DNA from 2 places in the Mesorhizobium sp. WSM4813 genome. Region 1 is predicted to be linked to the other one. Evidence: riboswitches for the same ligand, from Rfam matches in the RefSeq annotation. Region 1 holds a riboswitch; the other holds the start of a gene.
What was found. Region 1 has a riboswitch for cobalamin ahead of AC0L25_RS02390 (DUF1636 family protein). Riboswitches for the same ligand answer to the same signal wherever they lie in the genome.
Positions count from the first base shown of each region.

Region 1 (11,930 bases):
GCGCGCCGACATCCATCGCCTGTGTCGTCACATTGAGGATGTGCGACATGATGCGGCCGATCTCGCAATAGAGCACGCGGATCAGCTGGCCGCGTTTCGGCACCTCGATGCCGAGCAGACGCTCGGCGGCAAGCGCGAAGGCATGCTCCTGGTTCATCGGCGCGCAATAGTCGAGCCGGTCGAGATAGGGCACGGCCTGCAGATAGGTTTTGGCTTCGATCAGCTTTTCAGTGCCGCGATGCAACAGCCCGATATGCGGATCGACGCGATCGACGACTTCGCCGTCCAACTCAAGAACCAGCCTCAAAACACCATGCGCTGCAGGGTGTTGAGGTCCAAAGTTGATGTTAAAATTACGGACGGAGGTTTCAGCCATTCTGGCGTCTCAATTCGTCTTGGCTTTTTCGTCGCCTGGAAGGACGTAATCCGTCCCCTCCCAAGGGCTGAGAAAATCGAAATTGCGGAATTCCTGCTTGAGCTCGACCGGCTCGTAGATGACCCGCTTGGCCTCGTCGTCGTAGCGCACCTCGACGAAGCCGGTCAGCGGGAAATCCTTGCGCAGCGGATGACCCTCGAAGCCGTAATCGGTCAGAATCCGCCTGAGATCGGGATGGCCCGAAAACAGCACGCCATAGAGATCGTAGGTTTCGCGTTCGAACCAGTCGGCGCCGGGATAAACGCCAGTGATCGACGGCACCACCGTCTCTTCGTCGGCCTGGGCCTTGATGCGGATGCGAATATTCTGCTTCGGCGACAGCAGGTGATAGACAACGTCGAAGCGCTTGGCCCGCGATGGATAATCGGCGCCGCAGACGTCGATGATCGAGATGAACTGGCATTTTGGATCGTCGCGCAGGAAGCTCACCACCTCGATCAGATCGTGCGGCTCGACCGAGATGGTAAGTTCGCCATAGGCAAACACTGCATCGCCAATCCGGCCGCCAAGCTTCTCGCCGAGATAGGTCGAGAGTTCATTCAGGCTCATCATCCCGCTCACCGCTCGATCGTGCCGGTGCGGCGGATCTTCTTTTGCAACAGAAGGATGCCGTAGAGCAGCGCTTCCGCGCTCGGCGGACAGCCGGGCACGTAGATGTCGACCGGCACGACGCGATCGCAGCCGCGCACCACCGAATAGGAATAGTGGTAATAGCCGCCGCCATTGGCGCAGGAGCCCATCGAGATGACGTAGCGCGGCTCCGGCATCTGGTCATAAACCTTGCGCAGCGCCGGCGCCATCTTGTTGGTCAGCGTGCCGGCGACGATCATGATGTCGGACTGGCGCGGAGACGCGCGAGGAGCAACACCGAACCTCTCCGAGTCATAGCGCGGCATCGAGGTGTGGATCATTTCGACCGCGCAACAGGCGAGACCAAAGGTCATGAACATCAGCGAGCCGCTGCGCGCCCACGTGATCAGCGCCTCGGTCGAGGTGACGAGAAAACCCTTGTCGGCCAGCTCATTGTTGATCTCGAGGAAGAAAGGGTCATTCACCCCCACCGGCTTTCCGGTGCTGGGGTCGAGAATGCCTTTTGGCTTCGGCGCGACGAGCGTGCCGGAATTGTCGCTCAATCCCATTCCAGCGCTCCTTTTTTCCATTCATAGGCAAAGCCGATGGTCAGCACAGCCAGAAACACCATCATCGACCAGAATCCGAGCATGCCGATCTGGCTGAAAGACACTGCCCACGGAAACAGGAAGGCCACCTCCAGATCGAAGATGATGAACAGGATCGACACCAGGTAGAAGCGAATGTCGAACTTCATGCGGGCGTCATCGAACGAGTTGAAGCCGCACTCATAGGCGGAAAGCTTTTCCGGATCTGGGTTGCGGTAGGCCACCAGGAAGGGTGCGGCAAGCAGCGCCAGGCCGACGACCAGCGCCACGCCGATGAACAGGACGATGGGCAGGTACGAACTCAACAATGCGTTCATGCTGCAGCTTTCCGTTGGCGGCCAATCCACTCTGATTACAGCACCGGACCCACTTGCGGAAGCGTGACAGTTTAACCACTGAACCGTTTTAGGGGGCTCTATGCTGCAACGCGGCGAGGGTTAGCGCAGGGCTTTCGGCGAAGCAAGTCAAACCTTGTTCAAAACACGGTGCTTGGCAGCATATGCGGATAAACTGGTCTGATCCGCTCCTGTTTGATTTCCTTCACTTTTTACTCCAGTTTTCTCTCCTGACATAGATGCCGCCAAAACCCTGCTAGCATGACGCGGAATCATTCGCCCCAACCTTGGTCGAACGCCAACAGAGTGCCGTCTGCATGAAGGAAAAAATCTCGCTCGCCATGGCCCGGCGCATCGCGCTTGCCGCACAGGGGTTTGCCGACCCTCGCCCTAACAGCACGCCTGATCGCCGCCATCTGGCCCGTGTGCTTGGCCGTACCGGCCTGCTGCAGATCGATTCCGTCAGTGCGGTGGTGCGCGCCCATTATATGCCGCTCTATTCGCGGCTTGGCCCCTACCCGCTTGCGCTGCTCGACAACGCCGCCGTGACGCGCAAGCGCACGGTCTTCGAATATTGGGCGCACGAAGCCTCCTTTCTGCCGGTCGAGACCTATCCGCTGATGCGCTGGCGCATGGAGCGGGCCGAACGTGGCGAGGAAATGTATAACGGACTGGCCAAGTGGGGCCGCGAACGCGCCGCCTACATTGAAGACATTTATCGCGAGGTCGTCGAACGAGGGCCGGTCGCCGCATCCGCCCTCGAAGGCCAGAAGGGAAACGGCGGCTGGTGGGGCTGGAGCGACGCCAAGCACGCTTTCGAATGGCTGTTCTGGGCCGGCCGTATCACCACGGCGTCGCGTCGTGGCTTCGAGCGGCTCTACGATCTGCCGCAGCGCGTGCTGCCGCCGGCAGTGCTTGCTTTGCCGGTGCCCTCCCCGGAGGATGCGCACCGCGAATTGCTGCGCATCTCCGCCCGCGCCCACGGCGTCGCGACAGCGGGCGACCTGCGCGACTATTTCCGCCTCTCTCCCGCCGACATCAAGGGCCGCATCGAGGAACTGGTCGAGGCAGGCGACCTTTTGCCGGTTCGCGTCGAAGGCTGGAGCAAGCCTGCCTATCTTCACAAGGACGCCCGTTTGCCGCGCAAGATCGAGACGCGCGCCTTGCTTGCGCCGTTCGATCCGGTCGTCTTCGAGCGAGCGCGCACGGAAAGACTGTTCGGTTTCCGCTATCGCATCGAGATCTACACCCCTGCCGAAAAACGCCAATATGGCTATTATGTGCTGCCGTTCCTGCTCGGCGAAAGGATCGTGGCGCGCATCGACCTCAAGGCTGACCGCCCGGCCGGCGTGCTGCGCGTCCATGCCGCCTATGCCGAGCCCGGCGCCCCGCCGCAAAGCGCCGCCGAACTCTTCGAGGAGTTGAAGCTGATGCAGGGTTGGCTCGGCCTGGAACGCATCGAAGTGACGCTGGCCGGCGATTTGGGTCCAGCGCTGGCGGATGTCGCGGGTTCGTAACGGATCTCGATGTCGGCGCTGCGCCTCACCTGCCTGCCGGCATCCTCTCCCCGTATAGAGACGGGGAGAGGGACGCTGTCATCGATGGTTTCGCCAATCACCAGCGTTGCAGGAGGGGCGCCGCCGTTGCGACCAGCTCTTTCTCCCCGTCACTATACGGGGAGAAATGCCCGGCAGGGCAATGAGGGGCGGCGCGACATCGAAAATTGCCCTGAAGCGTTTCCCTCGCGTGTCGGAACCATGCGTTGACACGACTGCCTCCACAAGCCTAAATCCGGTTTAGACGGTCTCCTCTCGGCAAAGGGAGGAGCCAAGAGGGAATGCGGTGCGAAATTCCGATTTCAAATCCGCGGCTGTCCCCGCAACTGTAAGCGACGAGCCAAGGCCGAAAACCACTGGGACGGTCCCGGGAAGGCGGCACCAAGGCGATGACCCGCGAGCCAGGAGACCTGCCGTCTAGGACATAAGAATCCGATCGCCTGGCGGGTTTTCCGGGCAAGGAGCCTGATTTGGAACGCGACAGCAGTTTTTTGGCTGAGACAGCGGGCGCATTGTCCGGCGATAGTGATGCCTTGGCCGGCGTCACTGTGATCGTTTGCGCCTCCTGCCGCGATGAGACCGGCTCCGACGCCCATCCCCGCGCCGGCGAATTGCTGGCCGAAGACACGCGCCGCGCCGCTTCGGGCGAAAATATCCGTATCCGCAGCGTCGAATGCCTCGGCAACTGCAAGCGCCGGCTGAGCGCCGCGATCCTGCGCGACGGCTGCTGGAGCTATGTCTTCGGCGACCTGACCACGACAAGCGGCGCCGATCTCGTCACTGGCGCAAAGCTCTTCGCCACCTCGACGGACGGCCTCATTCCATGGCGCGGCCGCCCCGATTGCCTGAAGCGCGGCCTTGTCGCCCGCATCCCTCCCCTCGACCTTTGAAGGACCAGATATGACCGCTTCCGTCTCCCGCGTGCCCTGCACCGTCGTTACCGGCTTCCTCGGCGCCGGCAAGACGACGCTGATCCGCCATCTGCTCGAAAACGCCGGCGGCAAGCGGCTGGCCATCATCGTCAACGAGTTCGGCGACATCGGCATCGACGGCGAGATCCTCAAGGGATGCGGCATCGACACCTGCCCCGAGGAAAATATCGTCGAGCTGGCCAATGGCTGCATCTGCTGCACCGTCGCCGACGACTTTGTCCCGGCGCTCGACCAGATCCTGTCGCTGACGCCGAAGGTCGACCACATCCTGATCGAAACCTCAGGGCTCGCTCTGCCCAAGCCGCTGGTCCAGGCCTTCCAGTGGCCGACGGTGAAGAGCCGGGTGACTGTCGATGGCGTCATTGCCGTGGTCGACGGACCGGCGCTGGCTGATGGCCGCGTCGCCAACGACATGGACGCCCTGCAGGCGCAGCGCGCGCAGGACGAGACGCTCGACCATGACGATCCGGTCGAGGAGGTGTTCGAGGATCAGCTGGCCTGCGCCGACCTGATCATACTGTCGAAGAGCGACTTGATGGACGCCGCTGGTTCGGCCCGCGCCAATGCCATCATCGGCGAGCACACCGCGCGCGCCGTCAAGATCGTGCCGACCTCGCAAGGTAAGGTCGATCCGTCTGTGCTGCTCGGCCTCGGCCTTGCCGTCGAGGACGACATCGAGAACCGCAAGACCCACCACGACGACGAACTCGACCACGAGCATGACGACTTCGATTCCTTCGTCGTCGACATTCCGTCGATCGCCAATCCCGATGAGCTGGCTTTGCGTGTCGCCACGGCGGCGGAGGAAGAAAACGTGCTGCGCGTCAAGGGTTTCGTCGAAGTCGGCGGCAAGCCGATGCGGCTCTTGCTGCAGGCCGTCGGTCCGCGCGTCAATCACTATTACGACCGCGCCTGGACTTCCGACGACGACCGCCGCTCGCGCCTCGTGGTCATCGGACTGAAGGGGCTGAACCGCCCGGCGATTGAGCGTATCCTCGCCGGCTGATCTCAGGCACGAGCCGCGATGCACATCCTCACCACCACATCCGCCTCGCTCGACGATCTCGCCGAGCCTGTTGATCTCAGGCAGACGCCTGCGGATGTCATAGCGCTGTCCTTCACCGACAGCGATCTGGCCGGGCTGGCAGCAGCGTGGAAGGCGGACGCCGATCGCCTGCCGTCGATGCGGCTGGCGGCTCTACGCGACCTGCGCCATCCCATGTCCGTCGACCTCTGGATCGACAGCGTCGCCCGGCACGCGAGGGTTATTTTGGTTCGTATCCTCGGCGGTTACGACTGGTGGCGCTATGGCTGCGACCAGCTCGCCTCGACCGCCCGCGCACGCGGCATAAAACTGGCGCTGCTGCCCGGCGAATGCCGCGACGAGGATCTGCGGCTGATCGAATGCTCGACGCTGCCGCGCCAAGAACTCGACGGCCTGCTCGGCTATTTTCGCGAAGGCGGCCCGGAGAATATGACGGCGCTGGTGCAGAGGCTGGCGCGGCTGGCGGGACAGGACACGGCGGTCGTGGAGCCGGTTATCGTGCCGAAGGCGGGCTATTATGAGCCGGGAACGGGGGTCGTCGAGCGCGACGTCCCCCTCCCCCTTGAGGGGAGGGTCCGGCCGCAGGCCGGGGGTGGGGTCGCCTATGAAGTGCGCCAACAGCAAAAAACGTCGAGCACTGCCGCAACGACCCCACCCGGCCCTGCGGGCCACCCTCCCCTCGAGGGGGAGGGTGACGTCGTGCCAATTCTGTTCTACCGCTCGATGCTGCTCGCCGCCGATGTCGCGCCCATCGATGCATTGTTCGAAGCGCTCGGGCAGCGCGGCATGATCCCCGTCCCCATCTTCGTCTCCAGCCTCAAGGACCCGGCATCGCTCGCCTTTGTCGAGACCGCGCTTGCCACGCTGAAGCCTGCCGCCATCATCACCGCGACGGCGTTCGCCTCCGGTGCTGAACCCGGCATCGAAACCCTGTTCGACCGCGCCGGCGTGCCGGTCTTCCAGGTCATCGTCGCGACGACACGCCGTGACATCTGGCAAAATAATCAGCGCGGCCTGGCGCCCGCCGACCTCGCCATGCATGTCGTCCTGCCCGAACTCGACGGCCGCATCCTTGCCGGCGCCATTTCCTTCAAGGGCGAGGTCGAAACCGAGCCGGCGCTGGCCTTCCGCGCTTTCGCCAACCGGCCGGAGCCGGACCGCGTCGCGCAGGTGGCGAACCGTGTCGAGGCGTTCGTTCGCCTGCAGCGCACGCCGCGCGAAAAACGCAAGCTCGCCTTCCTGATCCCCGACTATCCGAGCGCACCCGGCCGCACCGGCTACGCCGTCGGCCTCGACGTGCCGTCCAGCGTGCTGGCAATGCTGCATGACCTGAGCGAACAGGGCTACGCCGTTGAAGGGATTCCGCAAACGCCGCGTGAGTTGCTGGAGATGCTGGAAAAGGGCGGCCAAGGGTTGGCATTGAAGGAGTATCTGACGTTCTCGAAGGAATTGCCGACGGCTGCAATCGCTGCGGTAGAGGCGGCTTGGGGGAATGCGGAAGATGAGACAGTTTTGTGCGAGGCACCCCCCTCTGTCCTGCCGGACATCTCCCCCTCAAGGGGGGAGATTGCGCTGTCGTCGCTGCTTTCGCCAATTACCGAGGATATTAAGGAAGAGCCGTCGGCGGAACTGCCGATCTCCCCCCTTGAGGGGGAGATGTCCGGCAGGACAGAGGGGGGTATTCAAGCGCCTTCTTCTGCAAATTTCCCCTTCCGCGCCGCCACCTTCGGCAACATCACCGTGGCGCTGGCGCCCGATCGCGGGCGCTCCACGAACCGCCGCGCCGACTACCACGACCCGACGCTGCCTCCCCATCATGCGCTGATCGCTTTCGGCCTTTGGCTGCGCAAGACGGTCGGTGTCCATGCCCTCGTCCATGTCGGGGCCCATGGCACGCTGGAATGGTTGCCCGGCAAGACCGTGGCGCTGAGCGAAACCTGTTTTCCCGAGATCGTCACCGGCCCCCTGCCCGTCATCTATCCGTTCATCGTCTCCAACCCGGGAGAGGCCGCGCAGGCCAAGCGGCGCATTGCCGCCGTCACCCTCGGTCATTTGCCGCCGCCGCTGACCGGCGCCGGGCTTGACGAAAACCAGCAGCAGCTTGAGCGGCTGGTCGACGAATATGCCCAGGCCGACGGGCTCGACCGCCGCCGCCGCGACCGCCTGGCCAAGCTGATCGTCGAAACCGCTGAAAAGACCGGCCTTGCCTCCGAAGCTGGCGTCGCCACTACCGACGCGCCCGACGAAGCGCTGCGCCGCATTGATGCCTGGCTCTGCGATCTCAAGGATTTCGCCATCAAGGACGGCCTGCATATCTATGGCCGTTCGCCCGAGAGCGAAACCGATCCGCTGCGCAAACAAAGTGCCGCAGCCGAGAAGGCAGCGCTCCTCGCGGCCCTCGACGGCCGCCATGTCGCTGCCGGTCCGGCCGGGGCACCGGCGCGTGGCCGGCGCGACGTCCTGCCGACCGGCCGCAATCTGTTCACATCGGATCCACGCACCATGCCGACGCCGACATCCTTCGAGCTCGGCAGAGCGGCGTCCGACGAGGTCTTGCGCAGCTACATGCAATCGCATGGCGACTGGCCGCGCTCGCTGGTCATCGACCTCTGGGGCTCCGCCTCGCTGCGCACCGGCGGCGAGGAAATCGCGCAAGGCCTGGCGCTGATGGGCTGCCGGCCACAATGGGATTCCACCACCGGCCGCGTCACCGGCATCGAGGTGCTGCCGCCGGCCACCCTTGGCCGCCCGCGCGTTGATGTCACCTGGCGCATTTCAGGCCTGTTCCGCGACATGTTCCCGACCCAGATCGCCCTGATCGATGCGGCCGCCAACGCCGTCGCCGCCCGCGACGAGGACGCGTCCGAAAACCCGCTTGCTGCAAAAACCCGCGCAGACGGAAAGGTCAGCCCGCGCATTTTCGGCACCTCGCCCGGCACGTACGGCGCCGGCGTCGAGGATTTGCTGTCGAGCGGCGACTGGGCCGCGCGCGAAGAGATCGGCCGCGCCTATCTCGAGGCCACCTCGCATGCCTATGGCGGCGCTGAGGGCGAAGGTATTTCAGCGCCAGGCGCTTTTGAGGACCGTATCGCCGAGGCCGACCTTCTCGTCCATACCGGAGACGACCCCGGCCGCGATATTTTGGAAGGCTCCGCCGATGTCGCCTTCATCGGCGGTTTTTCAGCGGCGCTTGCGGCACTCGGCAAGAACGCCGACGTCATCGTTCTCGATACCACAGACCCGCAAAAGCCGAAGCCGCGCTCGGCTGGAGAAGCCGTATCTCGGGTAGTTCGCGCCCGCGCGGTCAACCCGCGCTTCATATCAGGCCAGATGCGTCACGGCCCGCGCGGTGCCTCGGAATTCGCTGAAACGGTCGACCGGCTGGTCGGTTTCGCCGAAACCACCCATGCCATATCGGGCACGCTGATCGAGGCCGTGCACGACGCCTATCTCGGCGATCCCGTGGTTCGTGACTTCATCCTGCGCGAAAACCCTTCCGCCGCGAAAATCATCGCTGAGCGCTTCCTGTCGGCACGGCGACGCGGTCTCTGGCATCCGCTGCGCAATTCCATCGATGACGATCTCGCCGCCTTGATTGCCGAGGCCCAGGCCCAGGGGGTGGCGGCATGAACGCCTTCTCCCGCCGCGGCGCCTGCCCTGCTCTGTCCGCGCCGATGCAGACCGGCGACGGCCTTCTGGTGCGGCTTAACCCGGTCGCTGGAGGACTCTCGCCGAAATCCTTGATCGGACTCGGTGAATCCGCCTTGCGGCACGGCAACGGCATCATGGAATTGACCGCACGCGGCAGCCTGCAGATCCGTGGCCTGACGCCGGCAAGCGCCCGGTTGCTGGCGGCGGAGGTCGACGCGCTCGGCATCGCCGTGCGCACCGGCGTGCCGGTCGAGACCGGACCGCTGGCGGGGCTGGATCCGCAGGAAATCGCCGACCCGCGTCCGCTGGCTGAGCGTATTCGTGCAGCGGCTGAAGAAGCCGGCCTTCCGCCGCGCCTTGGCCCGAAGGTTTCGGTGATCATCGACGGCGGCGGACAGTTGGCAATGGATGCGGTGACGGCCGATGTGCGGCTCGTTGCAACGCGCACCAATGCGGGAATCAGGTGGCAGGTGTCTGTCGCGGGTGATGGGCAGAATGCGAAGCCGCTCGTTACGGTGGGAGACGATGCGGCCCGCGATATTGCAGTCGCGATGCTCAGAATGGTTGCCGAAAAAGGCCGCGAAGCCCACGCACGCGACTTGACGCGGCGGCAGGTAAGATCTCTCGCAAGTTGGCATTCCTTCGCGCCCCCCTCTGTCCTGCCGGACATCTCCCCCACGAGGGGGGAGATTGCGCCCTGGCCTCCGCTTTCGCCAATCGCCAAAGGTGCCGAGGGGGAGCCGGCGGCGAAGCTGCCGATCTCCCCCCAAGTGGGGGAGATGTCCGGCAGGACAGAGGGGGGCGCCGTAGAGCGCCTTCCTGTGCCGGCTCGCTTGCCCATTGGCGTTTTCGATCTGACAGATGGCACCGCTCTCGGCGTCGGCCTGCCCTTCGGCAGCATGCCAGCGCAAAAACTCATCGATCTCACGCAACACGCCATCACCCTTGGCGCGGCCGAAATCCGCCTGGCGCCTGGCCGCGCGCTGCTTTTCCTCGGCCTTTCACCGACCACGTGCCCCTCACTCCAGCAAGCCGCCGCCGCTCTCGGCTTCGTCACCGATGCCGCCGATCCGCGCACGAAAATCGCCGCCTGCCCGGGTGCGCCGGCCTGCGCCTCCGGCCGGATCGCGACGCGCGACATCGCCGAGACCATCGCCGCAGAAAACCGCGACCTCCTCGATTCCTCGCTCACCCTGCACATTTCCGGCTGCGCCAAGGGCTGTGCCCATCCCGGCCCGGCGGCGCTGACGCTGGTCGGCGGCGAAAACGGAGCCGGTCTTGTCGTGGACGGGACGGCAAAGGCCCTTCCTGCCGGATACAGGCCAGGCTATGACGCCGCGCGCGGCGTTGGCCGCGTTGCCGCAGCGATCCGCCGCGCACGACTTCGAGGCGAGACGACCGCTGCCTGCCTGGCAAGGCTTGGCTCGGCCGGTGTCACCGAACTCTACCGACAGGAATGAACATGCCCGCCCACACCGCATACGACTACATCCATGACGGCACGGCGATCTATGAGCGCTCCTTCGCCATCATTCGCGCCGAGACTGACCTGTCGCGCTTTTCCGATGCCGAGGCCGATGTCGCCATCCGCATGATCCACGCCTGCGGTCAGGTCGAAGCCGCGCGGCATTTTGTTTTTTCGGAGGATTTCGTCGCCGCCGCGCGCAAGGCGCTGGCGGCCGGCGCACCGATCTTCTGCGACGCGGAGATGGTCTCGCATGGCGTCACCCGCGCCCGGTTGCCGGCCGGTAACGAGGTGATCTGCACGCTGCGCGATCCGCAAACTTCTGATATCGCGAAAAAGATCGGCAACACCCGCTCGGCCGCTGCCATCGACCTGTGGGGCGAGCGCATGGCCGGTTCGGTCGTTGCCATCGGCAATGCGCCGACAGCACTTTTCTACCTGCTGGAAAGGCTGCGCGACGGCGCGCCGAAACCGGCTGTTATCATCGGCATGCCGGTCGGTTTCGTCGGTGCTGCCGAATCGAAGGACGCGCTGGCCGAGAATTCCTATGGCGTGCCCTACGCCATCGTGCGCGGCAGGCTGGGCGGCAGCGCCATGACCGCTGCAGCACTCAACGCATTGGCGAGGCCGGGCCTGTGAACGCGATTCTAAAAGGCCGGCTTGTCGGCGTCGGCACCGGTCCCGGCGACCCCGAACTGCTGACGCTCAAAGCCGTGCGCGCGCTGGCCGAGGCCGACGTGGTCGCGCATTTCGCCAAGCGCGGCAACAACAGCAATGCGCGTGCCATCGTCGGCGCACATTTTCGCCCGGATTTGATAGAGTTGCCGCTGCTCTATCCCGTGACCACCGAAATCGACAAGGATCACAGCGATTACCGGTCGCAGATAACGCATTTCTACGAGGAGTCGGCCAAAAAAGTCGCCGAGCATCTCAACGCCGGCAGAACGGTTGCGGTGCTTTCGGAAGGCGACCCGCTGTTCTACGGCTCCTACATGCATCTGCATGTCAGGCTGGCGCACCGCTTCCCGACCGAGGTCATTCCCGGCGTCACCGCGATGTCCGGCTGCTGGTCGGCGACCGGCCTGCCGATCGTCCAGGGTGACGATGTGCTGACCGTGCTGCCGGGCACAATGAGCGAATTCGAGCTGAGCCGCCGCCTCGCCGATACCGACGCCGCCGTCATCATGAAGGTCGGCCGTAACCTGCCCAAGATCAGGCGCGCGCTGGAGGCAACGGACAAGCTGGCGCGGGCAATCTATGTCGAGCGCGGCACCATGTCGGGCGGCGTCTCGATGCGGCTGGCCGACAAGCAGGACGATAAGGCGCCCTACT
Region 1 is NZ_JBVVQU010000003.1:77,315-89,244, reverse strand. It holds gene AC0L25_RS02415 (NADH-quinone oxidoreductase subunit D) at 1-376, opposite strand, end outside; gene AC0L25_RS02410 (NADH-quinone oxidoreductase subunit C) at 386-988, opposite strand; gene AC0L25_RS02405 (NuoB/complex I 20 kDa subunit family protein) at 994-1,575, opposite strand; gene AC0L25_RS02400 (NADH-quinone oxidoreductase subunit A) at 1,566-1,931, opposite strand; gene AC0L25_RS02395 (winged helix-turn-helix domain-containing protein) at 2,267-3,466, shown strand; cobalamin riboswitch at 3,734-3,937, shown strand; gene AC0L25_RS02390 (DUF1636 family protein) at 3,976-4,395, shown strand; gene cobW (cobalamin biosynthesis protein CobW) at 4,406-5,443, shown strand; gene AC0L25_RS02380 (cobaltochelatase subunit CobN) at 5,462-9,112, shown strand; gene cobG (precorrin-3B synthase) at 9,109-10,593, shown strand; gene AC0L25_RS02370 (precorrin-8X methylmutase) at 10,590-11,237, shown strand; gene AC0L25_RS02365 (precorrin-2 C(20)-methyltransferase) at 11,234-11,930, shown strand, end outside.

Region 2 (11,930 bases), on a different contig from region 1:
TCGGCGGTGCCCGTGGCACTGGTGTTTTCCGCACGGGTCTGGGACGAGGTGATCTTTCTCGACGAGCTGATCGAGTTCCACGATCGCCGTGACGGCTTCGATCTGGTGTTGGCGCTGACTCGCGAGCCGGCCCGGCGCCCGACCGACTATTCGCGGCGGGTCGATGCCGCGATGATGGAGCAATCGATGGTGTGGCTGCCCGCGCCGCCCAGGTTCGCCTTTGTCTGCGGCTCGAATGCCTTCGTATCGGCTGCCGCCCAGGCGCTGATGGATGCCGGCGTTCCGACAAGCCTCATCCGCACCGAGCGCTACGGGGTTTAATGCATGTCGCGCAAAAGTGTGCAGCGGTTTTGCCATAACGACATGGATAAAAACAGTATCGCAAAGCGCGTCGCATAAGGCCCGGCCAAACGCGACGCGCTATACGCACCCCGTCGGTCAGGCCTCGATCTCGAGCGCCGACAGCGGCCTTGAACAGCAGGCGAGGATAAAACCGTCGTCGATCTCGTGATCGAGGATACCGCCATTGTGGCTCATCTCGACCTCACCCGAGACGTTTTTCACCTTGCAGGTTCCACACAGGCCGAACTCGCAAGCCGCCGGGATGCGTACGCCCGAAGCGCGCGCCGTCTGCAGCACGGTCTGGCCGGCAACGCAGTCGGCATCGACATCCGAAAGCGAAAAGCGGATCGGCGTTGCGGCCTCGCCAGGTGCCTCGCCCCCGCCCTCTGCCGGCCCACCCTCTGCCGGCGAACCGAACGGGGCCAGTATTTCCTCCACCACTGGGGCCGCAAAGCTCTCCTGATGATAGTTGGCCATATCGAAGCCGGCGGCCTCCAGCATCTGCCGCACCGCGCGCATGAACGGGTCGGGGCCGCAGCAGAAAATTTCGCGCTCGCGAAAATCGGGCGCCAGCAGCGGTAGCCGTATCGCGTCGATCCGGCCCATATGGCCGAACCAGCCCTCACGGCTGGACCGCTCCTCGATCATGAAGCCGAGCGTCAGGCCCGGCATGCGGCTGCCGAGCAGCTCGAGCTCCTTTCGGAAGATGATCTCCTCGGGCTTTCGCGCGCAGTTGACGAAGCCGACATCTGTCCATGGCGCGCAATCGTTCAGCCAGCGCAGCATCGACATCATAGGCGTCACGCCGGAGCCAGCCGAAATAAACAGATACTTGGCCGCGGGATGGCTGTGCAGCGAAAAGTCGCCCGCCGGCCCATAGGCTTTTACATGAACGCCGGGCTTCAGATTGTCGAACATCCAGCGCGTGCCGAGGCTGCCGGCCTGCGCTTTCACCGTCACCGCGATCGAGAACGGCCGCGACGGCGAGGACGACAGCGTATAGGTCCGCATCACCGGGCCGTCGATGGTCGGCAGTTCCAGCGTCACGAACTGCCCCGGTCTGTAGCGGAACCAGGTCTGGTTGTCGGAGCGGAAGGTGAAGGTCTTCACGTCAGGCGCCTCGTCGCTGACGCCGATGACCTCCAGCACCTGAAGCCTGTCGTTCCAGGGCGCCATCTCGTCGAGATGGCGGTAGAGGCCAAGGTCCGTCATCGCATTCATCCCCTTGACCTCGTTCAGGCGACGCTGCGCAGCGCCGGCCGCCCGGCCTCGGCAAGGCGCGGCCCGATGAAGGAGGCGTACCATTCGACGAACTGGATGACGCCGCCCTCATGCAGTTCCGAATAGGGGCCGGGCTCATAGGCCGGCGACAGGATGCCGAAGGCGTTTTCCTCGACAATGCGACGGTCCTGGTCGTTGGTCTCCGTCCAGACATGGGTGAGTTCGGCGAGGTCGTAATCGACGCCTTCGACCGCGTCCTTGTGGACAAGCCATTTGGTGGTGACGGCCGTTTCCGTGGCACTGATCGGCAGCACGCGGAAGGTGACGGCATGATCGCCGAGGATATGGTTCCAGGTCGTCGGATAGTGATAGAGCAGCAGCGAGCCGATACGGTCGGTCGAAACGCTGTCGGAAAGGTTCTTCTTCACCGCGCGTCTTCCCGTCATCGTGTAGCTGACGGCGTCGCGCAGCAGCGGCGCGCGGGTGGCGCGATACTGCCCGGCCGGATCGATGCGGAACTTGCTCGGCAAGCCTGCCGCCTCACATTTCGCCCAGTGCGCGAGCATCTCCGGATCGCTGTCGGCGCCCTGCACGCCGGTCACGGTCGGTGCTTCCGGGAATGTCTTGCACAGTTCGGGATGGTTACCGGCGCAATGGTAGCACTCGCGGTTGTTCTCCCAGACGAGCTTCCAGTTGCCCTTCTCGACGATGGTCGATTCGAAGGCGACTTTTGCCTCGCGCAGCCGGTGCGGCAGGAGGTAAGGCTCGATCATGGCGCGCATCGGCGCGAAATCGGCGGGTTCCTTGGCCAGGCAGATGAAGATGTAGCCACCAACACTTTCGCAAGCCACTGGCTTCAGGCTGAACTGGCTCTTGTCGAAGCCGTCCGCCATCTGGCGAGCAAACAAGAGCCGGCCGTCCAGCTCATAGGTCCACTGGTGATAGGGGCAGACGAGCTTGGCCGCCGTGCCTTTGTCGGCGTTGCAGACGCGGCTGCCGCGATGCCGGCAGGAATTGTGGAAGGCATTGATGTTGCCGTGCTGGTCGCGGACCAGCACGACCGGATAGTCGCCGATCTGGGCGGTGATGTAGCTGCCCGGCTTCGGCAACTCGCAATCGTGGCCGATGAATAGCCAGTCGCGATACCAGATCAGCTCCATGTCGAGCTTGAAGAAATCGGGATCGGTATAGAAGGGCTGCTCGAGCGAGTAGCCTTCCCTGCGGCCGTGCAAGAGCCTCAGCATGTCGTTGCGCGCATCCATGTCCTGTCCTCATGTAAGGACTGAACTGGTGGTGATGGAGGGAGGATGGGCCGCAAACGGCGACAGGGCCGGGCATGCATCATCCACCTCTTGACCGCCCACCGCGATCAGTCGAGTCTAGAATTCTCGGGCTGGTTTCCGGGCTCTGGAGTGTCCTTGCGGACTCATCGCGACACCTTCCCAGGCTTGTGGCCCAGTGGTCTCCCGTTGCGACTTGAACTCCACCACCGTTGCGGGGGCAGCGCCGGGTTCTGACCGGCTTCCCAATTCTCCGCTTCGTCGTCACCAAGCGGCACCTGAGATGCCGTGATCTAATCATGACGGCCGGCTGACTGTCGGCATGAAAGCGACATCGTATCCATGCGGCGCGACACGGCCAACGAAACCGGTGGGCCGGGATTTGAGGGGGATGAAATTGCATCCGGCTGCGAGCGCTGCCGGTTCTGAAAGCACGCCGGATTTAAGCATTGCAGGGCGCCGAAATGGTTAACGATTCGACAACAACTCCAGCACCGGCTTTTTAGCCGTTTCTAAAATCGAACCGAACGGTTCGTTTCTGTTGACGATGCGTGCATGACGCTGTGAACGCAGGTCCAGAAATCCGTCAAACGGTCGAATGGCGCCTTTGGCATAAGCATCTGAAAACAAAACATAAAACGATGCCGGCACAAGCCTCTGGTACAATTTCAAGGTGTAGATTCTTGGTCCACACGGAACAACTTCGTGATTGGAATCTGCCAGATGGCCTTCCCACATCGGGGCTGTCCGAACGACGCGAATTCCTCCCAAGACACGCCGCCAGTCGGACGGAAAACTAAAATACTGGAGTACTAGAAATGAAAAAGATTGCTCTTGCTGTCGTCGCCGTTCTGGCCATCACCGGCAGCGCCTTTGCTGGCAGCGACCATTATGGGTCCAACGGCGCCAACCAGCCGACCGCTGCGGTCGACAGTTCGTACACGGCTTCCATTCAGAAGCCGGCTCACGCTGAAAAGCCGATGGTGCAGGGCGCCGATCGCAACCTTTTCGGCAACAATTAACAGCTGATCCCAAACAGCAGAGCGGCATTGTCTGCATAAAAGACCGCGGCCGCCGTGCTGATGGGATACGAAATCCAGGAGTACTAGAAATGAAGAAGATCATTCTTGCCACCGCCGCCATTCTGGCCGTCTCCGGCAGCGCTTTTGCCGGCAGCGACAATTATGGATCGAACGGCGCCAACCAGTCGGCCGCTGCGGTCGACAACAGCTCGTACACGGCTTCGATCCAGAATTCGGCTTCGCCGCAGAATCCGGTTCCGGCTGACGAGAAGCCCGTCCACGGCAGCGACCGTAACCTCTTCGGCAACAACTAATGTCGATCCCAACAGCAGCGTCGGCACTTGCCCGCTGCGTTGGTGGAACGAGAAAAATCCAGGAGTACTGAAATGAAAAAGTTCGTTCTTGCCACCGCCGCCGTTCTGGCCGTTGCCGGCAGCGCTTTTGCCGGTAGCGACAACTATGGATCGAACGGCGCCGACCAGCCGGCCGTTGCGGTCGACCGCTCGTACACGGCTTCGATCCAGAATTCGGCCCCGGCGCAGAATCCGGTTCCGGCTGACGAAAAGCCTGCCCACGGCAGCGACCGCAACCTGTTCGGCCGCTAACAGCGACCTGAACGCACAAGAGCGGCGGGCCTTGCCCGCCGCTCTTGTTTTTTGCCTTCGCCAAACTGCCTGTATCCAGCAGTTAGGCTGCCGCCCTCAGGCTGCCTTTGCTTCCGCCTTGTGGAGTGTGAAGGAATGTCCGTCGGCATCGAAAATATGCAGGTCGCCGGCATCGGCATTCAACCGCAGCGCAGCACCCCGCTTGACCTCGACATTGCCGGGCAGCTTGGTCACCAGCGGCAGGTCGGCGCGGCCGATGTCGACATAGACGAGCTGAATCTCGCCGAGCTGCTCGACATAATCCACCGTTCCCTCGAAAAGATAATCCGCGCCGGTGGCGATCATCAGATCCTCCGGCCGCACGCCGAAGCTCACCGAAGCGCCCTTCACTGACGCTGGCGTGGCGATCGGCACCGTCGCCTTGCGCCCGCCGACATGACTGACGACGGTCGGGTCGCCTGATTTGTCGATCGTCGCCGGCAGGATGTTCATGGCCGGCGAGCCGATGAACTGGGCGACGAACAGATTGCCGGGTCTCTTGTAGAGCTCCATCGGCGTGCCGACCTGCTCGATATGGCCCTCCTTGAGCACGACGATGCGGTCGGCCAGCGTCATCGCCTCGACCTGGTCGTGGGTAACGTAGATCATTGTTGTAGCAGGCATCGACTCCTTGAGCTTGGCGATCTCGATGCGGGTGGCGACGCGCAGTGCCGCGTCGAGGTTCGACAGCGGCTCGTCGAACAGGAAGACTTTAGGGTTGCGCACGATGGCGCGGCCGATGGCGACGCGCTGGCGCTGGCCGCCTGACATCGCCTTGGGCAGGCGGTCGAGATATTTGGTCAGCTGCAGGATTTCCGCCGCCTGGCGCACCCGCTTGTCGATCTCGGCCTTGCTCTCCTTGCCGATCTTCATCGAGAACGCCATGTTGTCGTAGACGGTCATGTGCGGATAGAGCGCATAGGACTGGAACACCATGGCGATGCCGCGCTTCGACGGTGGCACGTCGTTGACCACCTCGCCATCGATCTTAAGCTCTCCGGAGGTGATTTCCTCCAGCCCGGCGATGGACCGCAGCAAGGTCGACTTGCCACAGCCCGAAGGGCCGACGAAGACGATGAACTCACCCGACTTTATGTCGAGGTCGATGCCGTGGAGAATATTGAGATTGCCGTATGATTTCTTCACTTGTCTTAGCGTGACATCGGCCATGATACCCTCCAGTGAATTGCGAATTCAGTCGATGCGCCCGAACCAGGCGCCGTAGCCGCCGAGGCGGATAGAGCCGGCGCCAGTCTGTCCCGAAAACCCGTGCCCCGGCAAGGGTTGCAGCGAGCGTCCGCCGAGATCGATTTCGGCCGGTCGGCTGCCGAGATTGAAGGCGCAGACGATCTGCTCGTTGCCCTCGCGGCGCGTGAAGGCGACCGTATCGCCCTGGCTTTCGATGAAGTCGATTTCGCCCTTGGCCAGCGCCGGATGCAGACGGCGGAAGGCAAGAAAGCGCCGGTAATGTTCGAGCAGCGAGCTGTTGTCGCCCTGCTGCACATCGACCGCCTGCGAAAGGTGCTTGGCGGGCACGGGCAGCCATGGCTTTGCCTTGGAGAAGCCGCCATTGCTGTCGGCGCCATTCCAGACCATCGGCGTGCGGCAGCCGTCGCGACCCTTGAATTCCGGCCAGAAGCGGATGCCGTAGGGGTCCCGCAGATCCTCGAATTGCAATTCCGCTTCGCCAAGACCAAGTTCCTCGCCCTGATAGATGCAGACCGAGCCGCGCAGCGACATCAGCAGCGCCGAGATCACCTTGAGATAAGCGGTCCGGTCAGCCTCGCCCGCCGCCCAGCGCGAGGCAGTGCGCATCACGTCATGGTTGGAGAAGGCCCAGCACGACCAGCCGTCGCTGGCGACCTTGCCGAAGGCTTCCAGCACCGAACGCACCTTTGCCGCGCTGATCTTTTCGGGGGCCAGGAAGTCGAACGAATAGCACATGTGCACGCGCTTGCTGCCAGCGGTGTAGGCCGCCACCACCTCCAGCCCGCGCTGCGAATCGCCGACTTCGCCGACCGCCGCCGCAGCCGGATATTCGTCGAGCAGCGCGCGGAAGCGTTCGAGGAAGCCGAGGTTTTCGGGGCGGCTTTTATCGTAGAGATGGTCCTGGTAGTTGTAAGGGTTGACGGAAGGGGCGGTCTGGTCGTTGCGCTGTTCGGGCGGCAGCGGCGGATTGTCCTCAAGCCCCTGGCTGTGGAAGTAGAAGTTGATGGTGTCGAGGCGGAAGCCGTCGACGCCGCGCTCCAGCCAGAAGCGAGTGACATCGAGCAGCGCATTCTGGACCGCGCGGCTGTGGAAGTTGAGATCGGGCTGCTCGGCCAGGAAATTATGCAGGTAATATTGCTGGCGGCTGGTGTCCCACTGCCAGGCCGAGCCGCCGAAGATCGACAGCCAGTTGTTGGGTGGCGTGCCGTCGGGCTTGGCGTCGGCCCAGACATACCAGTCCGCCTTAGGGTTGGTGCGGCTCGATCGGCTTTCCCTAAACCACGGATGGATGTCGGCGGTATGCGACAGCACCTCGTCGATCATTACCTTGAGCCCGAGCCTGTGCGCCTCGGCGCTCAAGGCATCGAAATCGGCCAGCGTGCCGAACATCGGATCGACGTCGCAATAGTCTGATACGTCGTAGCCGAAATCCTTCATCGGCGACTTGAAGAACGGCGAGATCCAGATGGCATCGACGCCGAGTGCTGCGATATAGGGCAGCCTGTCGATGATGCCCCTGAGGTCGCCGATGCCGTCGCCGTTCGAGTCCTGATAGCTGCGCGGATAGATCTGGTAGATCACGGCACCTCGCCACCAGTCGCGGTCGACGGCGAGGTCGGGGCTCAACGTTGCTTTCACAGCGGATTGCATGATCTCAACCTCCCTTCACCGAGCCGGCGAGCAGCCCGCGGACGAAATAGCGCTGCAGCGAGAAAAACACGATCAGCGGCACGACAATGGTGATGAAAGCCGATGTCGTCAGGATCTCCCAGTCGCCGCCGCGCGAGCCGAGCAACGCGTTGAGCTTGGCGGTCAGCACGATCTGGTCGCCCTCGGTGCCGAGGAAAACCATCGCGACCAGCAGATCGTTCCACACCCACAGGAACTGGAAGATGGCGAAGGAGGCGAGCACCGGGAACGACAGCGGCAGCACGATCTTGACGAAGATCTCGAAATCGCTGGCGCCGTCAATGCGCGCCGACTCCATGATTTCGCGCGGCAGGCCGGCAATGTAGCTTCTGAGGAGATAGATGGCGAAGGGCAGGCCGAACCCGGTATGAGCCAGCCAGATGCCGAGATAGGTTTTCGACGGCACGCCGAAGAAGCTTCCGACGCCGTTGTAGAGCTTCAGCAGCGGGATCAGCGACATCTGCAGCGGCACGACCAAGAGGCCGATGATGACCGCGATGAGCAACGCCCGGCCGGGAAAGCGCATCCAGGCCAGCGCATAGGCCGCGAATGCCGCGATCAGGATCGGGATGACCGTCGCCGGAATGGTGACGGTCAGCGAATTCATGAAGGAGCGGCCGATGCCTTCCGAAAACAGCACCGTATTGTAATTGTCGGTGGTGAATTTCGGTGGCGCCGACGAGGCGTAGTAGACGCGCTGGCCGCGCTCGCCCTCGAAGGGCTTCGTTGAGGTCATGACGAAACTGCCGTCGGCGTTGAGCTGCAAGGTCTCGCCGTCGCCGAGATCGGCCGTGGTGCCGGCGGGATATTGCGTCGGCGCCGACGACTTGACGCCGAAGGCGCTGATGTCGCGGGCCGGATCGTCGCCGAAGATGTTGCCCTCGAGGACGAACTTGCCGTCCTTCTCGACTTGCGCCGAGGCGGGTGGCAGCCGGCCCGCTTCCGTCTGGGTGGAACTGGCGAACGAGTTCCACCAGCCCGAGGCGATGATCTGATCCTTGTCGCGCAGCGACGAGACGAGAATGCCGAGCGTCGGCACGGTCCAGATCGCGACGAAGATGAAGACCGCGATATGAACGCCGAAACGGCTGGCAAAGGACTTTCCGGTCGAGACAGTCATCTCAATGTCCTCCCGTTTCTTTGTTGGCCTGACGGATGTTCCAGACCATGATCGGAATGACCGCGATCATGATGATGATGGCGATGGTGGCGCCGCGGCCGAAATCGCCGCCGCCGCGGAACATCCAGTCGAACATCAGATTGGCCAGCACCTGGCTGTTCCATTGGCCATTGGTCATGGTCAGCACGATGTCGAACACCTTCAGCACCAGGATGGTGATGGTGGTCCAGACGACGGCGATCGTGCCCCAGATCTGCGGCACCATGATCTTCCAGAAGATCTGGAACGGATTCGCGCCGTCGATGACGGCCGCTTCGAGCGTCTCTTCGGGGATACCCCGCAAGGCAGAGGACAGGATGACCATGGCAAAGCCGGTCTGGATCCAGATCAGGATGATCATCAGGAAGAAATTGTTCCAGAACGGCAGCGATATCCAGACCTGCGGCTGGCCGCCGAAATACTGGATGATGGCGTTGAGCAGGCCGATCTGCGTCTGGCCAGCACCACGATACTCGTAGATGAATTTCCAGATGACGCTGGCGCCGACGAACGAGATGGCCAGCGGCAGGAAGATCAGGCTTTTGGCGATGGTGCCCCACCAGATCTTGTCGGTGAGGACGGCGATGATCAACCCGAGGAAGGTGCAGGCGGCCGGCACCACCGCCAGCCAGATGATGTTGTTGAAGATGGCGTTGCGGAACTCGCGGTCGCCGAACGCCCATTCATAGTTGGCGAAGCCGACGAAATTGTTGCCACTTCGATCGAGGAACGACAGCCTGAGCGTCTCCACGACCGGGTAGATCAGATAGATGGTGAGGATGATCATGGCCGGGCCGACGAACAGCCACGGCCGGATCATCCCCTGTCGGCGCAGATTGTCGATGGCCGCCGCACCTGCAACGCCGCGCGACGGGAAGATGATATCCAACAGTTTGTTGGCGCCCCAGAAATAGGCGACGCAGCCGCCAACGCCGACGACGATGACGAATATGGCCGAGAAAATCTGAGCCGCCACGGGTCCCTCCCTCTGCGCATGATCCGCCAGTCGAGCATGGCTTTGGCGACATCACAGGCCGATTCAGTTATTTGGAACGCGACCGGATGCAGGCAGGGTTTTGCTCTTGCTGGTCGCGCGTCATGCCGGAATGTGCTCATAAAAATTGCTGCGGCGCGGGCCGCCGGTCGGATCCGGGCCGGCCCGGATCCATGCAGGATCGGACGTTCAGCCGGGACGCCTACTTGATCGCGTCCCAGCTCTTCTGGATGTCGGTGGCGACATCCTGGGCGGACTTGCCGCCGACGAGATCGATCATGCCGGTCCAGAAGGCGCCGGCACCGATCTTGCCCGGCATAAGGTCGGACCCGTCGAACCGGAAGGTCGAGGCTTCGGCAAGGATTTCGCCCTGCTTCTTCAGCGCGTCGCTGGCATAGGCGTCCTTGTTGACCGATTTGAACGGCGTCACGAAGCCACCCTGGGCCATCCAGATCTCATGGGCGAGCGGCATCTTCAGGAATTCGATGAACGCGCGGGCACTCTTGCTATCCTTGGTGATCATAGCCAGCGTGCCGGCGCCGAGCACCGGGGTGCCGAGGTCGGGCTTGGAAGCGTAAGGTGGGAAGTAGAAGAAGTCGGCGTCCTGGCCGATCTCAGTGCCTTCCGGGAAGAAGGTCGGGATGAACGACGCCTGATGGTGCAAATAGCATTTCGGCGGCACCGAGAAGAGGCCCTTCGGGCTGTCGCGGAAGTCGGTCGCCGCCACCGCCTTGGCGCCCCCGTCGACCATCTTGTCGTCGGTCGCGATCTTGCCGAAAATGTCGATGGCGTTGACCACCGCCGGATCGTTGAACGGAATCTCGTTCTTCACCCACTTGTCGTAGGTCTCGGGCGTCTGGGTGCGCAGCATGATGTCCTCGACCCAGTCGGTCGCCGGCCAGCCGGTGGCGCCGCCCGAACCGAGCCCGATGCACCATGGCGTGCCGCCGTCGGCGATGATCTTCTTTTCAAGCTCGGCGAGCTCTTCCTGCGTCTTCGGCACCTCGTAATCGGCTTCCTCGAAATTGTCCGGCGAGTACCAGACCAGCGATTTCACGTCGGCCTTGTAGGGGAAGGCGAAGAAGCCCGGCTTGCCGTCCTTGTCGTTGAAAGTGCCGAGATCGACCCATGACTGGCCGGCGCCGTAATTGTCCTTGATCCAGTTGGCGGTGTCATCGCCGAGCGGCGTCAGCAGGCCCTTGGACGCCAGGTCCTGGATCAGGCCCGGCTGCGGCAGCACGGCGATGTTGGGCGGGCTGCCGGCCTGCGTGTCGATGACGATCTGCTGTTCGTAATTTTCCGATGAGGAGTATTTGATCTCGGCGCCGGTGGCTTCCGAGAAATAGTCTAGAACGGTGCGGATGAGGCCCTCGTCCTCGCCGCGCCATGGCCCGAAGATCGAGAGTGTCTCCCCCTTGAGGTCGACCTTCTTGAGCTCTTCGTAGTTCGCCCAGTTGAAGCGGGGGTCTTCGCCCGGCTTGAACTTCAGTTCGGCTTGCGCCGGCGCGCCCAGGACGAGCGTGACAAACGCGGCGCCCATCAGAAGCATTTTTTTCATCGGTATTCCTCCCAGTGGTCACGAACACTCGGACGAAACCTCCATTCCGTCCGCCGACGCTGCAGGACTGTGACTCAGTCGGAAAGGAACCGCAACCTTTCGACGAGTCTTCCAAAGCGCTTTGGTCATTTCGATCACGCCACCGAATTGACTAGGAGTCAAGAGGGCGGTGAGCTAATCGATTTAATCGCGCGACATTAAAGAGCAAACAAAGTGCGCTGCAGCACGCTTTTGGGCGCTGCAATAGCAAATTTTGCTTCAAACCGGTTGGAAAGGGTGCTTATGGTCTTGCGTTCGGCAGCGCCTGCCCGCGCGGGGCGAGCGATCCATGGTTAAAGCGCTTTGAGGCTTGGAGGCCTCCGATGAACCTCAAACAGCTTTCCCACATGCTGGCGCTTTCGCAGACAACGGTAAGCCGCGCGCTGAACGGCTACCCGGAAGTCAACGAGGACACGCGCCGGCGGGTGATCGACGCCGCCAAACGCCACGGCTACCGCCCCAACCCGAGCGCGCGCCGGCTGGCCACCGGCAAGTCCGGGATGATCGGTTATGTCTTGCCGACCGGGACGACCGTCGACATCGACCCGCATTTCGTCGAATTCCTCTCAGGTCTCGGCGACTACGCCCGTTCGCACGAACTCGACCTGGTGCTGTCCCCGGCCGATGCCGACGATCAGGAGACGACCTACCGGCGCATCGTCGCCAACCGGCAGGTCGACGCCGTCTACATCTCCTCCCCGAGGCCGGCCGACCGGCGGGTGGCTCTGGTCAGCACGCTCGGCATCCCGTTCATCGTCCACGGCCGCAGCGAC
Region 2 is NZ_JBVVQU010000022.1:80,664-92,593, reverse strand. It holds gene AC0L25_RS15190 (FAD-binding oxidoreductase) at 1-321, shown strand, start outside; gene AC0L25_RS15185 (FAD-binding oxidoreductase) at 439-1,554, opposite strand; gene AC0L25_RS15180 (aromatic ring-hydroxylating oxygenase subunit alpha) at 1,578-2,825, opposite strand; cobalamin riboswitch at 2,938-3,140, opposite strand; gene AC0L25_RS15175 (hypothetical protein) at 3,312-3,581, opposite strand; gene AC0L25_RS15170 (DUF680 domain-containing protein) at 3,662-3,865, shown strand; gene AC0L25_RS15165 (DUF680 domain-containing protein) at 3,955-4,179, shown strand; gene AC0L25_RS15160 (DUF680 domain-containing protein) at 4,252-4,470, shown strand; gene AC0L25_RS15155 (ABC transporter ATP-binding protein) at 4,567-5,679, opposite strand; gene bglA (beta-galactosidase BglA) at 5,704-7,368, opposite strand; gene AC0L25_RS15145 (carbohydrate ABC transporter permease) at 7,373-8,527, opposite strand; gene AC0L25_RS15140 (carbohydrate ABC transporter permease) at 8,529-9,542, opposite strand; gene AC0L25_RS15135 (ABC transporter substrate-binding protein) at 9,763-11,118, opposite strand; gene AC0L25_RS15130 (substrate-binding domain-containing protein) at 11,481-11,930, shown strand, end outside.
Region 2: another riboswitch for cobalamin. It lies ahead of AC0L25_RS15180 (aromatic ring-hydroxylating oxygenase subunit alpha); the one in region 1 lies ahead of AC0L25_RS02390 (DUF1636 family protein).